Regions from separate parts of the Streptomyces sp. NPDC004435 genome, predicted to be linked through region 2. Evidence: riboswitches for the same ligand, from Rfam matches in the RefSeq annotation. Region 2 holds a riboswitch; each other region holds the start of a gene.
What was found. Region 2 has a riboswitch for cobalamin ahead of ACFYT9_RS18870 (hypothetical protein). Riboswitches for the same ligand answer to the same signal wherever they lie in the genome.
Positions count from the first base shown of each region.

Region 1: another riboswitch for cobalamin. It lies ahead of ACFYT9_RS35960 (energy-coupling factor ABC transporter permease); the one in region 2 lies ahead of ACFYT9_RS18870 (hypothetical protein).
Region 3: another riboswitch for cobalamin. It lies ahead of cobN (cobaltochelatase subunit CobN); the one in region 2 lies ahead of ACFYT9_RS18870 (hypothetical protein).
Region 4: another riboswitch for cobalamin. It lies ahead of ACFYT9_RS20345 (acyl-CoA thioesterase); the one in region 2 lies ahead of ACFYT9_RS18870 (hypothetical protein).

Region 1 is NZ_JBIAMB010000029.1:36,316-40,106, forward strand. It holds gene cbiQ (cobalt ECF transporter T component CbiQ) at 1-435, opposite strand, end outside; gene ACFYT9_RS35955 (energy-coupling factor ABC transporter substrate-binding protein) at 442-786, opposite strand; gene ACFYT9_RS35960 (energy-coupling factor ABC transporter permease) at 786-1,481, opposite strand; cobalamin riboswitch at 1,510-1,704, opposite strand; gene ACFYT9_RS35965 (PTS-dependent dihydroxyacetone kinase phosphotransferase subunit DhaM) at 1,898-2,305, opposite strand; gene dhaL (dihydroxyacetone kinase subunit DhaL) at 2,302-2,937, opposite strand; gene dhaK (dihydroxyacetone kinase subunit DhaK) at 2,945-3,791, opposite strand, start outside.
Region 2 is NZ_JBIAMB010000009.1:258,647-262,437, reverse strand. It holds gene mmsB (3-hydroxyisobutyrate dehydrogenase) at 1-491, shown strand, start outside; gene ACFYT9_RS18875 (enoyl-CoA hydratase) at 488-1,261, shown strand; cobalamin riboswitch at 1,361-1,510, shown strand; gene ACFYT9_RS18870 (hypothetical protein) at 1,649-3,241, shown strand; gene ACFYT9_RS18865 (hypothetical protein) at 3,238-3,791, shown strand, end outside.
Region 3 is NZ_JBIAMB010000002.1:105,189-108,979, reverse strand. It holds gene ACFYT9_RS03675 (cobalamin biosynthesis protein CobG) at 1-911, opposite strand, end outside; cobalamin riboswitch at 991-1,126, shown strand; gene cobN (cobaltochelatase subunit CobN) at 1,168-3,791, shown strand, end outside.
Region 4 is NZ_JBIAMB010000010.1:237,680-241,470, reverse strand. It holds gene ACFYT9_RS20350 (ABC transporter permease) at 1-1,242, shown strand, start outside; cobalamin riboswitch at 1,339-1,497, shown strand; gene ACFYT9_RS20345 (acyl-CoA thioesterase) at 1,568-2,011, shown strand; gene ACFYT9_RS20340 (DedA family protein) at 2,046-2,531, opposite strand; gene ACFYT9_RS20335 (helix-turn-helix domain-containing protein) at 2,824-3,426, opposite strand; gene ACFYT9_RS20330 (Cmx/CmrA family chloramphenicol efflux MFS transporter) at 3,550-3,791, opposite strand, start outside.

The sequences.
Region 1 (3,791 bases), on a different contig from region 2:
GGCCACGTCCACCACCGGCGCCGGCACCCCGGCCCCGACCAGGCGCGGCAGCACGTCCGACACCGGTGTGGTGAACGCGAACAGCAGCACGCCCAGCGAGGCCGACGCCGTCCGCAGCAGCAGCTCTCCGGCGTGCACGGGCCCGTCCGGAGCCCAGGCCACGGCGCCCCCGGGCCCGCCCACCGCGAACAGCAGCGGAACGGCTCCGGTGACGCAGAAGCCCAGGGGGATCCGGAAGGCCCGCCACAGCTGCCGGCCCGGCACACCGGCCGGGCCGAGCAGGACGGCGAGGGTGGCCGCCGCGATCAGGGGCGCCCCCGGCCACGGCGGCAGACACACCGCGCAGAGCGTCAGACCGAAGCCGAGCGCGGCCTTCTCCGCCGGATGACGGCGGCGCCAGCGACTGCTGTGCGCCGCCGCGTCGATCGGCAGCATCCGCGGCTACGCGTCCGCGCCCGGGGCGCCGCTCTCCTCACGGGCCGCGGCCCGCTCCTCGCCCTGCCGGCGACCGCGCCGCACGCCGAAGTAGTAGGCGAGGACACCGGCGCCGAGGGCCGCCTGGAGGGCGAACAGCGCCGACTCGATCTCGCCGGACGGCGGCTCGTAGAGCGGGCTGAACCACGGCTCGTAGTCCGGCTTGATCTCGGTGATCGCCGTCTCGGCCTCCGCGTCCGCGCCGGCGAACGGCTCCTCCTTGTGGTCGCCGAGCCCGAGCACCAGGGGCAGGACCGCCAGCGCCGCCACGAGCGCCAGCAGCAGGGTGTTGATCTTCGCGTTCCGGCTCATCACGCCGCCGCCTCCTCGCGTCGCTTCGACTCCGTCCGGGTGAGCACGCCGAGACGCAGCAGGTCACCCTTGCTGGACTGCATGAGCAGCCGCACCACCAGCACGGTCAGCAGGCCCTCGCTCACGGCGAGCGGGATCTGCGTCACCGCGAAGATGGAGCCGAACTTCGCCAGCGACCCCGCGATGCCGGTGCCCGGGTCGGGGAAAGCGACGGCCAGCTGGACGCTGGTCACGCAGTAGGTGGACAGGTCGGCGACGAACGCGCCGAAGAAGACGCTCACCATCAGCGGCGCCCCGGACCGCTTCAGCAGCACATAGGCGCCGTACCCCGCCCAGGGGCCGACGATCGCCATCGAGAAGACGTTCGCCCCCAGCGTGGTCAGCCCGCCGTGGGCGAGCAGCAGCGCCTGGAAGAGGAGCGTGATGGTGCCGAGGACCGCCATGATCGGCGGCCGGAACAATATCGCGCCCAGTCCCGTACCCGTAGGGTGGGAGCAACTGCCCGTCACCGACGGCAGCTTGAGCGCGGACAGGACGAACGTGAAGGCGCCGGCGGCGCCGAGCAGCAGGGTGGACTCGGGGTTGGCGCGCACCTCGCGGGTGAGCGCGCGGACGCCGTGGACGACGAACGGGGCCGATGCGACGCCCCAGGCGGCCGCATGGACGGGGGGCAGATACCCCTCGGCGATATGCATGATCGGGAGACCCTCTCCAGCACCTCGTGGATGGACAACGCGCCCTGGCCGGTCTCCTGGCTGACGGTCATGACGCCCGACTCCGCCTTCCCATCCCGCGACGGTCTCCCGCGGCGGAACAGTGGCTTCCCCGAGGGGATGGAGCCGGACCTCCCGATCACAGTGGCGAGGGCCGCACCGGTACTGCACCGGTTTCCCGAACACCAAGGCGGTGCGACATTAGTGTGTTGACCTGCCTCATCACAATGCGGGGTCGGTCACTCGCGCTCGGACATCTCCCAAGGCCCGGCGCCGTGCGGGACCCGTTGTCAGACCCCCGCACTAGCGTGGACGTGTCCTAGTGCGTTGCTGCTGCTCGGACGAGGGCGCCCCGGCGGCGTGGAACCCGGCCGGGGCGCCCCGCTTACCTGCGGGCGTCAGACCTTGCGGTAGGCGTACGCCTCCGAGGCCGCCGCCGCGACCGCGTCCAGGTCCCCGCCGGCGCTCGCCGTCACCAGCGCGGCCACCGCGCCCTCCACGAAGGGCGCGTCCACCAGCCGGGTGCCCTCCGGAAGCTCGTCGCCCTCCGCGAGGAGCGCCTTCACCGTCAGTACGGCACTGCCCAGGTCCACCAGGACGGCCACCCCGGCGCCCGCGTCGACGGCCTTCGCGGCCTCGGCGATCAGGTCGGCGCTGGTGCCGAGCCCTCCGCCGGGCCCGCCGCCCGCCGCCGCGACCGGCGCCAGGTCGCCGCCGCCGGCGAGCCCCCGGGCCAGGTCGGCGACCGCCTCCGCGACGGCGCCGCTGTGCGAGACCAGCACGATCCCGACCCTGCCCCCGCTCACCGCCCCGCCCCCTCTCCTGTTCCGGCCGCCTCCGCCGTCTCCGCCAGCGCGGCGAAGAGCAGCGCCGAGGAGGTCGCCCCCGGATCCTGGTGGCCGACCGACCGCTCCCCGAGATAGCTGGCCCGGCCCTTGCGGGCGCGCAGCGGGACGGTCGCGAGCGCGCCCTCGTCGGCCGCGGCGCGCGCCGCGGCGAAGGACTCGGGCAGCGCCGCCACGGCGGGGGTCAGCGCGTCCAGCATCGTCTTGTCGCCCGGTACGGCTCCGCCGAGCTGCCCGACGGCGGCGACCCCGGCCGCGAGCGCGTCCGCGAGCTCGGCCCGCGTGACCTCCCCGCCCTCGCCGAGCGCCTTGCCGGCCCGGCGCAACAGCGTCCCGTAGAGCGGCCCCGAGGCCCCGCCCACCGTGGAGATCAGCTGCCGCCCGGCGGTCACGAGGACCGCGCCCGGTGTCGCGGGCGGCTCCTTCGCCAGCGTGTCGGCGACGGCGGCGAACCCGCGCCGCAGATTGGCGCCGTGGTCCGCGTCGCCGATCGCCGCGTCCAGCTCGGTCAGGCGCCCGGCCTCCCGCTCCACCGCCGCCGCCACGGCCGCCATCCAGCGCACCGCGAACGCGGCGCCGTACGTCTCCGTCATCGTCCCCTCACCGGCCCCATCGCAGCGCGGCCGTCGACACCGGCGCGTCCCACAGCCGCAGCAGCTCCTCGTCCGCCGCGCACACCGTCACCGAGCACCCCGCCATGTCGAGCGAGGTCACGTAGTTCCCGACCAGCGTCCGCGCCACCGGCACCCGGCGCGCGTCGAGGACCCGCCGCACCTCGGCGTTGAACCCGTACAGCTCCAGCAGTGGCGTCGCCCCCATGCCGTTCACCAGCAGCAGCACCGGATCCGACGGCCGCAGGTCGTCGAGGACCGCGTCGACGGCGACCTCGGCGATCTCCCGCGCGGTCATCATCCCGCGCCGCTCCCGCCCCGGCTCGCCGTGGATGCCGACGCCCAACTCCAGCTCCCCGGGCGGAAGGTCGAAGGTCGGGCTGCCCTTGGCGGGCGTGGTGCAGGCGCTCAGCGCGACCCCGAACGACCGCGACCGCGCGACCACCCGCCGGGCCAGCGCCTCCACCCGCTCCAGCGGGGCGCCCTCGTCGGCCGCCGCCCCGGCCAGCTTCTCCACGAAGAGGGTGGCCCCGGTCCCGCGCCGCCCCGCCGTGTACAGGCTGTCGGTCACGGCCACGTCGTCGTCGACGAGCACCCGGGCGACCTGGATGCCCTCGTCCTCGGCGAGTTCGGCGGCCATCTCGAAGTTCAGCACGTCACCCGTGTAGTTCTTCACCACGAACAGCACCCCCGCCCCGCTGTCCACCGCCGCCGCGGCCCGCACCATCTGGTCCGGCACCGGCGAGGTGAACACCTCCCCGGGACACGCCCCGTCGAGCATCCCCGGCCCCACGAACCCCGAGTGCAGCGGCTCGTGCCCCGACCCGCCCCCCGAC
Region 2 (3,791 bases):
AGGAGTTCGCCGCCGCCGAGCCGCTGCTCGGCGCCATGGGCAGGAAGGTCGTGCACTGCGGCGGGCCGGGGGCCGGACAGGCAGCGAAGATCTGCAACAACCTCATCCTCGCGGTGTCGATGATCGGTGTCAGCGAGGCGTTCGTCCTCGCCGAGAGCCTCGGCCTCGACCACCAGGCCCTCTACGACGTCGCCTCCACGGCCTCGGGCCAGTGCTGGGCGCTGACCGTCAACTGCCCTGTCCCCGGGCCGGTCCCCACCAGCCCCGCCAACCGCGCGTACCGGCCCGGGTTCGCCGCCCCGCTGATGGCGAAGGACCTCGGCCTCGCCGCCAACGCCCTGCGCGCGGGAGGCGTGGACGCGCCGCTCGCGCTCAAGGCGGCGGCCATGTACACCGCGTTCGCCGAGGGCGCGGGCGCGGAACTGGACTTCTCGGCCATCGTCCGCACCCTGCGGCCGGTGGAAGCCGACCCGAACGGAGCCTCCGCGTGACCTACGAGACGATCCTGCTGGAACGGAAGGGCCGCGTCGCCCTCCTCACCCTCAACCGGCCCGAGGCCCTGAACGCGCTGAACCTCCGGCTCATGACCGAGGTCGTGGCCGCCACGGAGGAGCTGGACCGGGACCCCGAGGTCGGCTGCATCGTGATCACGGGCTCGGCCAGGGCCTTCGCCGCGGGCGCGGACATCAAGGAGATGCGGCCGCGGAGCTACATGGACATGTACCTCTCGGACTGGTTCACCGCGTGGGACCGCGTCGGGCAGCTCCGCACCCCCACCGTCGCGGCGGTGGCCGGCTACGCCCTGGGCGGAGGCTGCGAGCTGGCCATGCTGTGCGACGTCCTCCTCGCCGCCGACACGGCGAAGTTCGGCCAGCCCGAGATCAAGCTCGGCGTGATCCCCGGGATCGGCGGCTCCCAGCGCCTCACCCGGGCGGTCGGCAAGGCGAAGGCCATGGAGCTGTGTCTGACCGGCCGCACCATGGACGCGGAGGAGGCCGAGCGGGCCGGTCTCGTCTCCCGGATCGTCCCCGCCGCCGATCTGCTCGCCGAGGCCCTCACCGTGGCCACCGCCATCGCGGACATGTCCAAGCCCGTCGCCATGATGGCCAAGGAGGCCGTCAACCGCTCCTTCGAGACCACGCTCACCGAAGGCGTGCGGTTCGAACGGCGCCTCTTCCACGCCGTGTTCGCCACCGCCGACCAGAAGGAGGGCATGTCGGCCTTCGTGGACAAACGCGCACCCCGCTTCGACCACACCTGAGCACTCCCCTCGCCTCGGGTCGTGGTGGCAGGCGTCCCGAGGCGCCGGATGTGGCGTGCACCGCATCTGACCAGGCTGGAAACCCTCGTACGAAGATGCATAGGATGCGCCCGTTCCGCCTGTGGCGGAGGACAACTGAATGCCCGCCAATCAGGGGAAAGCCGGTGCAAATCCGGCACTGACCTGCAACCGTGAGCGTCGCGTCCCGCGCCGCGAGTCGGATCACCCGTTGGAGGGCCTCCTGCTTCTCACTGCCATGGTCTGCGGTGACGGAGCCCGGGCGACGACTGTCCGGAACCGGCCGCACGCGAGAGCGAGCGCGCGGGTTCCCGCCGTCGCGGCCTTCCGGGGCCCGTCACCGCGGGCCCCGTCGAAGGGATCTGTGCCATGCCCGGCGCCAGACCACCGGTCAAGCTCGCCGCCTCTCTCGGAGCCGGGGGCACGTTCCTCGCCGCCGTCCTGATCTCCTCCGGGGGCGGCGCGGTCGCCGCGCCTCAGCCCACGGCCGCCGCCGACGCCGCCCGCTGGCAGGCGGGCGAGCTCGTCGACGGCGGCATCCCGTTCTTCTCCGGGTCCGACTGGGGTCTGACCATCGACACCCTCGTCGCGCTCAAGGCGACGGGGGCGGACGACAAGGCGGCCGACGGGATCGTGGCGGCCCTCAAGGCGCACGTGCGCGACTACAACAGCAACGACGCCTGGGGAAAGCCCGGCCACCGCATATCGGGTGCCACGGCCAAGCTCCTCTACGCCGCCGTGGCCGCGGGGGAGGACCCCGCGAAGTTCGGGGCGTACGACCTCCGTCAGGAGACGGTCGACCTCATAGCCGGTCCTTCGGCCGGGCTGGAGAACGGCCGGCTGAAGGACAAGATCGTCGAGGGCAGCGAGACCGCGAACACCTTCGGCCAGTCCCTGGCCGTGCTGGGCCTGGCCCGCAGCGGCGACGTCCCGCAGAACGCCGTCGACTTCCTGATCGACCAGCAGTGCGCGGCCGGTGGCTTCCGGCTCTACCCGTACGCCTTCGGCGGCGACACCGTCACCGGGGACTGCGACGCCCAGGGGGCGGACGCGGTGCTCGACCCGGACTCCACGGCCATGGCGGTCCAGGCGCTGCTGGCCGCGGCCGAGGACGGCGCGGAGGGTGCCGCCGCGGCCGCGGCGAAGGGCGGTGACTGGCTGGCCGGGATCCAGAACGCCGACGGCTCGCTGAACGGCTCCGGCCCCACGGACTTCCCCAACGCGAACAGCACCGGTCTCGGCGGTCAGGCCCTCGCGGCCACGGGGCACCAGGCCGAGGCCGACGAGGCGGCCTCCTGGATCAAGGCGCACCAGCTCACGGCGTCGACCGCGGGCGCCGCGTCCGCAGAGGCCGGCGCCATCGCCTACAACGACGAGGCGCTCGCGGGCGCCAAGACGGACGGCATCCCGGAGTTCCAGCGCGACCAGTGGCGCCGCTCCACGCCGCAGGCCCTGCTCGCCCTCGCGCAGATCCCGCTGGGGAAGGTCGGCGTCACGACGCCCGACCCGGGTCCCGACCCGAGTGACACGCCGACGAAGGACCCCTCGAAGACCCCGAGCGGCACGCCCTCCCGGACCACCTCGGGCGAGCCGTCCCGCACGCCGAGCCACACCGCCGGCACCCCGAGCGGCACCGCCGGTACGCCCTCCGGCACGCCGACCGCTACGCCGTCGCGCACCGCGAGCGGTACCGCCGGCACGCCGACCGGCAGCCCGTCCCACTCCGCCGGCGGCACGCCGTCGCGCACCGCGTCCGGAGCGACCACGTCGCCGACGGACACCACCGCGCCCTACCAGGGCTCCGGTTCGGGTTCCGGTTCGGGATCCACCGGTGGCGGCGGCGCGCTGGCCAGCACGGGCAGCGGCGGCGTCCTGCTGCTCGGCGGCGGCGCCGCGGCGCTGACCGCGGCCGGCTACGCCGCGCTCCGCGCAGGCAGGCGCAGGCAGGGGTCCCACACGTGACGTCCACGACGCCACGGGGGCAGCGGCTCCGCTCGGGGCTGCTCGCCCTCGCCCTTCTCCTCGGCACGGCCGGGTTCGGCCTGGCCTCGGCGCCGGCCGCGTACTCCGTCGACCAGAGCCGCGGCACCCCGGGGTTCTGCCCGGACGACGACGGCGTCACCGTCGTCATCGACTTCCAGGAGCTCGGCGGACCGCTCATCATCCGCTGTGCCCGGGGCAGTCAGTCGACCGGGCATGCCGCGCTGAAGAACGCCGGCATCCAGATCGCCGGCACCAACCGCTGGGGCGAGGCGTTCATCTGCCGCATCGAGGGCAAGCCGGGACCGGGCAGCGAGCCGTGCATCGACACCCCGCCGGCGTCCGCCTACTGGTCCTACTGGCATGCCCCGAACGGCGGGAACTGGACGTACAGCCAGTGGGGCGTGACGAACCGCAAGCCGCCGACGGGCAGCTTCGAGGGCTGGTCGTTCTCGAAGAACAAGTCGTCCACCACCAATCCGCCGCCACGGATCGCACCGCAGCGCCCGGTCACGGCACCTCCCCCGCCCAC
Region 3 (3,791 bases), on a different contig from region 2:
AGGACCACGACCACCCCGCGCCACGGGGTGAGCCGCACCTCGGCCGCGCCCTCGCCGAGCGCCCGCAGCCGGGCGGCGGTCAGCCGGCCGAGGGGGGCGAGGACGTGCAGGGCGTGGTCACCGAGCGGGCCGGGTGCGGGCGGCGGCGCCGTCGGGGGAGTGAAGGGGGGTACGGGCTCCGCGGTGATCCCCGCGCGGGCCAGGGCGCCGGCCCAGTCCGGGAGGTGCCCGGGCGGGAGCTCGCGCGGGCGCCACGCGCCGGTGCCGGCCGCGTCGGCGGCGTCGAGGAAGGCGAGGGCGCAGGCGAGCGCGGCGGGCACGGCGTCGGCGGCGGGCAGCCGGAAGGTCCGGGAGCCGGCCGTGAGGAGCGCGGCGCCGTCCGGTGCTGCGACCAAGGTCACATCGCCGCCGAGGCCGGTGACGTCGCCGCGTCCGTCGTCGAGGACGAAGAGGAAGCGGCCGGAGAGGGCCGCCGCGCGGGGCTCCGCGCAGAGCGCCGCGTCCAGGGCCCGGGCCCACAACTGCACGTCGGCGTGGCCGAGTCCGTCGAGTCCGGCGGCGGGGGAGGCGACGATGTTCCGGACCCGCTCGTGGGTGGGGGAGGGCAGCAGTCCCGCCTCGTCGAGGAGCGCGGCGAGCCGGCCGCCGCAGTCCTCGGTCAGCCCGCGCAGCTCGGCGTTGCCGCGGGAGGTGACGGAGAGGCCGCCGTCACCGAGCTCCTCGGCCGCGCCGGCCAGGACCGTGAGCTGATGCCTCGTCAACCGCCCGGCGGGGAGCCGGAGTCGGGCGAGGAAACCGTCGGCGGCGGCGTGCAGCCGGAGCGCCCCCGGGCACGCGTCGCCTCGGTCCCGTATGCGAAGTTCGCCCGCTTCGGGCGGACTGGGTGGGGTCGGCGGCATGGCGGCGAGCATACCCACGCGAGAACGGGCCGCCACCGAGTGTGATCCGGCCGACTTCCCGGCCCCCTCCGGCTCCCGGAGACCACGATCTACTATGCAGAGCGGCATGGGGTCCCAGGACCCCGGGGAGGAAGCCCGGTGAGAATCCGGCGCGGTCCCGCCACTGTGAGCCCGAGCCGGCGACGGCCCGGGTGAGTCAGGAACTCCCCCGCCGTCCATACGACCACCCGGGGCGCGGACAACCCCGAGGAAGGGCCTGAGCCTCGCCATGCTCCTGCTGCTGTCGCACTCCGACACCGACCTGCTCAGCGCCCGGGCGGCGAACGCCGCCGCGCCCGAGGGCCCGGTCGCGTACCGCTTCGCCAACCCCTCCCGGCTCCCGCTCGGCGACCTCCCCGGTCTCCTCGACGGCGCCGAGCTGGTCGTCGTCCGCCTCCTCGGCGGCGTCCGCTCCTGGCAGGAGGGCCTCGACGCGGTCCTCGCCACCGGAAAGCCGGTCGTCGTCCTCAGCGGCGAACAGGCCCCCGACGCCCAGCTGATGGCCGCCTCCACCGTGCCGATCGGCGTCGCCACCGAGGCCCACGCCTACCTCGCCCACGGCGGCCCCGCCAACCTGGAGCAGCTGGCCCGCTTCCTCTCCGACACCGTGCTCCTCACCGGCCACGGCTTCGAGGCCCCGGCCGCCGCCCCCACCTGGGGCCCGCTGGAGCGCGCCGCGAAGGACGTGACCGGCCCGACGATCGCCGTGCTCTACTACCGCGCCCACCACATGAGCGGGAACACCGCCTTCGTCGGCGCCCTCTGCGACGCGATCGAGGACGCCGGGGCCCGCCCCCTCCCGCTGTACGTGGCCTCCCTGCGCGCCCCCGAGGAGGAGCTGCTCGCCGTCCTGCGCGGCGCCGACGCCGTCGTCACCACCGTCCTCGCCGCCGGCGGCACCAAGCCGGCCGCCGCCCAGGCCGGCGGCGACGAGGAGGCGTGGGACGCGGGCGCGCTCGCCTCGCTCGACGTGCCGGTGCTCCAGGCGCTGTGCCTCACCGGCTCCCGCTCCGCCTGGGAGGAGAACGACGAGGGCCTGTCGCCGCTCGACGCGGCCAGCCAGGTCGCCGTCCCCGAGTTCGACGGCCGCCTCATCACCGTCCCCTTCTCCTTCAAGGAGATCGACGCCGACGGCCTGCCCGCCTACGTCGCCGACGCCGAGCGGGCCGCCCGCGTGGCCGGCATCGCCGTCCGCCACGCCCGCCTGCGGCACATCCCGAACGCCGAGAAGAAGCTCGCGCTCGTCCTCTCCGCGTACCCGACCAAGCACTCCCGCATCGGCAACGCCGTCGGCCTCGACACCCCCGCCTCCGCCGTCGCCCTGCTGCGCCGGCTGATCGCCGAGGGGTACGACTTCGGCCCCGAGGCCGAGCTGCCCGGCCTCGTCTCCGGCGACGGCGACGAGCTGATCTACGCCCTGATCGAGGCCGGCGGCCACGACCAGGAGTGGCTCACCGAGGAGCAGCTGGCGAAGAACCCGGTCCGCATCCCGGCCGCCGACTACAAGCGCTGGTACGCCGAACTCCCCGCCGAGCTGCGCGAGCAGGTCGAGGAGCACTGGGGACCGGCCCCCGGCGAGATGTTCCTCGACCGGTCCCGGAACCCGGAGGGCGACATCGTCCTCGCCGCGCTCCGCCGCGGGAACCTCCTCGTCCTCATCCAGCCGCCGCGCGGCTTCGGCGAGAACCCGATCGCGATCTACCACGACCCGGACCTCCCGCCGTCCCACCACTACCTCGCCGCCTACCGCTGGATCGCGGCCCGCGCGGAGGACGGCGGCTTCGGCGCCGACGCCATGGTCCACCTCGGCAAGCACGGCAACCTGGAGTGGCTGCCCGGCAAGAACGCCGGCCTCTCCGCCGCCTGCGGCCCCGACGCGGCCCTCGGCGACCTGCCGCTCGTCTACCCGTTCCTCGTCAACGACCCGGGCGAGGGCACCCAGGCCAAGCGGCGCGTCCACGCCACCCTCGTCGACCACCTCGTGCCGCCGATGGCCCGCGCCGACTCGTACGGGGACATCGCGCGCCTGGAGCAGCTGCTCGACGAGTACGCGCAGATCTCCTCCATGGACCCGGCGAAGCTGCCCGCGATCCGCGCCCAGATCTGGACCCTGATCCAGGCCGCCAAGCTCGACCACGACCTCGGCATGGCGGAGCGGCCCGACGACGACGGCTTCGACGACTTCCTGCTGCACGTCGACGGCTGGCTGTGCGAGGTCAAGGACGCCCAGATCCGCGACGGCCTGCACGTCCTCGGCGGCGCCCCGGAGGGCGAGGCCCGGGTCAACCTGGTCCTCTCCATCCTGCGCGCCCGCCAGATCTGGGGCGGCACGCAGGCCCTGCCCGGCCTGCGCGAGGCCCTCGGCCTGGACGAGTCCGCCGCGACCCGGACCACCGCCGACGAGGCGGAGGCGAAGGCCCGCGAGCTGGTCGAGGCGATGGAGGCCGCCGGCTGGTCCCTGGACGCGGTCCCGGCGGTCGCCGGCGACCACGGCCCTGAGGTCCAGGCCGTGCTCCGCTTCGCCTGCGAGCAGGTCGTGCCGCGCCTCGCCGCCACCACCGACGAGCTGGGCCACGCCGTGCACGCCCTGAACGGCGGCTTCGTCCCGGCCGGCCCGTCCGGCTCCCCGCTGCGCGGCCTGGTCAACGTGCTGCCGACCGGCCGGAACTTCTACTCCGTCGACCCGAAGGCCGTGCCGTCCCGGCTCGCCTGGGAGACCGGCCAGGCGCTCGCCGACTCCCTCCTGGAGCGGTACCGCACCGACAACGGCGAGTGGCCCACCTCGGTCGGCCTCTCCCTGTGGGGCACCAGCGCCATGCGCACCGCCGGCGACGACGTCGCCGAGGCGCTGGC
Region 4 (3,791 bases), on a different contig from region 2:
ACGGTCGACGCGCTCGCCGTCGGGCGGGCCGTACCGGCGGGGCGCGGCGGCCGGGCGGCCCGCGCGGCCGGGCGCCTGCCGCTGCCGCAGCCGGTCGCCCTGGGCCTGATGCGGCCCTTCGCCCGGCCGGTCCGCGCGCTGGCCATGGGCACGGCGATCCTGTTCGGCGCGGCCGCCGTCACGTTCACCGTGGGGATGGGCGCCTCGCTCGGCGAGGTGATGAAGGCCAGGACCCACGACGTGGCGGACGTCACCGTGCCCGAGCCGCGGCCCGCCCTCGGGCCGCCCGGCACGGCGGCGCCGGAGCGGACCCCGAAGGCCGATCCCGCCGCCGTCACCGCGGCGATCGCCGGGACCGCGGGCACCGGGAGGCAGTACAGCGCCACGACGGTACGGGCGACGGTGGCCGGCCTCACCGGGCTGGTCGAGGTGGTCGCCTTCACCGGCGACGCCTCCTGGGGCGGCTACACGATGGTCTCGGGCCGCTGGTTCGGGAAGCCGGGCGAGGCCGTGGTCCCGACCCCCTTCCTGACCGCGACCGGCACCCGCGTCGGCGACACGGTCACCCTGAGCGGCATGGCCGAACCGGTCACGGTACGGATCGTGGGCGAGGTCCTCGACCCGCGCAACGACGGCATGCAGGTGTTCACCGACTTCGCGACCGTCGCCCCCGCGCACCCCGACCGGACCTCGACGAGCCACCATGTCGCGGTCGCCCCGGGCACCGGCGTACCGGCCTACGTCGAGGCGCTGAACGCCCGCCTGGCCCCCCTGGGACTCACCGCACGGGCCGGCGCGCTCCGCTCGGGCGGCGACATGGTCGTCACGCTCAACGCGCTGGCCGCGCTCCTGACCCTGGTCCTCGTCACCGTCGCCGCGCTCGGCGTCCTCAACGGCGTGCTGCTCGACACCCGCGAGCGCGTCCGGGAGATCGGGGTGCACAAGGCGCTCGGCATGACCCCCCGTCAGACCGTGGCGATGGTCCTCACCTCGGTCGCCGTGACCGGGACGGTCGCGGGCGTCCTGGGCGTGCCGCTCGGGGTCGCCCTGCACGGCCGGATCATGCCCGCGATGGCCGACGGCGTGGGGCTCCGCCTCCCGGCCTCCGTCGTCGACGTGTACGGCGCGGCCGAACTCCTCCCCCTGGCCCTCGGCGGGCCGCTCATCGCCGTCTTGGGGGCCCTCCTCCCCGCCGGGTGGGCGGCCAGGACCCGCACGGCCACGGCTCTGCGCACGGAATAGCAGGTCAAGCCGGGGGGAGGGTCCGCGGGGGCGGCGGCGGCGCGTACGCTGGCAGGTGCAGCTGGTTCGCCCCCGTCAGCCGTACGGGACGCGTCGTAAGAGGGAACCCGGTGGGAATCCGGGACTGCCCCGCAGCGGTGAGCGGGAACGACCGCCGTCCTACGCACTGGGTCCTGGAAGGGTCTGGGAAGCGACGGCCAGTAGGGGTTCCGCCGGGTGGAGATCCGGTGGGCGGGCCCGCGAGTCCGAAGACCTGCCCGCTGTCCGCGCGCCGGCGACCCGTGCGCGCGGTGCAGCCCGCCGCGACTCGCGAAGGAGAGTTGACGTGGCCGATCGTGCCGTCTCCGCATCCCCCCGTCCCGCCAAGACCCCGGACGACTCCCGGGTGGTGCTCGCCCACATCATGAGCGAGCACGACACCAACCTGTACGGCACCATCCACGGTGGCGTCATGATGAAGCTGATCGACGACGCCGCCGCGGCGGCCGCCGGGCGTCACGCCGACGGACCGGCGGTGACCGTGTCGGTCGACCGGATGACCTTCCTCGCCCCGGTCCGGGCCGGGGACCTGCTCAGTGTGGAGGCCGGTCTGGAACGGGCGGGCAGGACCTCGATGACCGTCGGCGTCCGCGTGACCGCCGAGCGCTGGAACAGCTCCGGCCCCGCCACCGAGGTCGCGACCGCCTTCCTCACCTTCGTCGCCATAGACACCGACGGCTCCCCCCGTCCGGTGCCCGCCCTCGACGTGGTGAACGCCGGCGTCTCCTGACCGGGGTCCCGCGGCGGACGACGCGTCCCGGCCCTCAGGACTGTCCGGGCGCGTCCGCCTCAGGGGCGGTCGCCACCGCCCTGCGCCTCCGGAGGACGACGAGTCCGCACGCGGCGAGCAGGAGGACGGCCACGCCCGCCACGCCCAGTGCCGTGTGCCGGGCGAACAGCGCGCCCAGTGCGGCGATCGCGCCGATCCCGAAGACGGCGTAGAGCAGGGCCCAGGCCGCTCCGCCGACGAACAGCGCGGGAAGGTAGCGCGGCAGCGGCATCCGCATGGTGCCGGCGAGGAAGTTGGCGGCGGTCTGGAAGCCCACGGTCAGGAAGGAGACGGCCACGACGGGCGCGCCCCACCGCTGGATGGCCCGTTCGGCGCGCTGGAACTTGGCGGAGGACATCCGCTCGGCGAACCTGCCGCGCCTGGCGCCGGCGCCGGCGAGCCAGCCGACGGCGAAGGTCCCCCCGGCCCGGAGCAGAACGATCACGTACAGGGCTCCGGCCACGCGCAGGATCTCACCCACGGCGCCTCGCTCCGGTCACCCGCGGCGAGGGTCCCGCCACACCGGTCCCGCGACGGGCACCAGCCCGGTCTCCGCCTCTCACCTGCGCTCCGCCTCTGCCCGTTCCGTCGCCTGGATCCCACCGTACCGGCACCCGAACCCGCCCCCACCACCGAGCCGGACGTCCAGCAAGGTCACCCTAACCGAACGCCCGTCCACCGGACCGGGCGCACCCCGGACGCCCCACGAGCTACCCACTCCGCCCGTTCCCCACCCCTCGGCGCTCCCCCGCACCCGGACGCCCGCCTCCGGTTCACGTGCCGGAGGCGGGCGTCCGGTGCGAGGGTCGGGCACGGACGTGCATCCGCTCGCCCTGCCGCCCGAAGATGCTCAGCACCTCGACCGGCCCCTGCCCCGTGCTGCCGAACCAGTGCGGCAGGCGGGTGTCGAACTCGGCCACCTCCCCCTGGTCGAGCACCAGATCGTGGTCGGCCAGCACGAGGCGGAGGCGGCCCGAGAGCACGTACAGCCACTCGTACCCCTCGTGCGTGCACGGGTCGGGCGTGTCCCGCGTGGCGGGCAGGATCATCTTGTAGCTCTGCAGCGGTCCCGGCTGACGTGTCAGAGGCAGCACGGTGTTGCCGCCGACCGCATGGGGTTTCAGCCTGACCCGCGGATCGCCCACCTCCGGCGCGCCCACCAGCTCGTCCAGCGGGACCTGGAACGCCTGGGCGATGGGCAGCAGCAGGTCAAGGCTGGGGCGCCGCTGCCCCGCTTCCAGGCGCGACAGGGTGCTCTTGGAGATGCCGGTCGTCCTGGCGAGCGCGGCGAGGGTGACGCCGCGGGTGGTGCGGACCCTCCTGAGCCGGGGGCCGACGGCGGACAGGACCTGGGAGAGGGACGACGACTGCTGCATGTCCGTATGAGAGCCTCCGGTCCCCCAAGTCGCAACCAGGGGTGCTGCTTTCGGACCACGCGCCGCGCTCCCGGCACGGGGGCGGGCCGGGAGCGCGGCGCGGACCTGCGACGGGGGGAGCTGTCAGCCCTCGCCCGGGTGCGGGGCGCGCGCCCCGGTGCGGGTCATCGTCCGGTCGATCAGGACGACGGGGACGGTGAGGGCGGCCAGGGCGGCCCCCAGCCAGGGGAGGGCGGTCAGTCCGGCACCGGCGCCGAGGGCCACGCCCGCCAGGACGGGCACGATGCTGATGCCGAGCTGGAACATGGAGACGGCGGTGGCGCCGGCGAGGGTCGGCGCGTCCGCCGCCACCGCGAACACCCGTC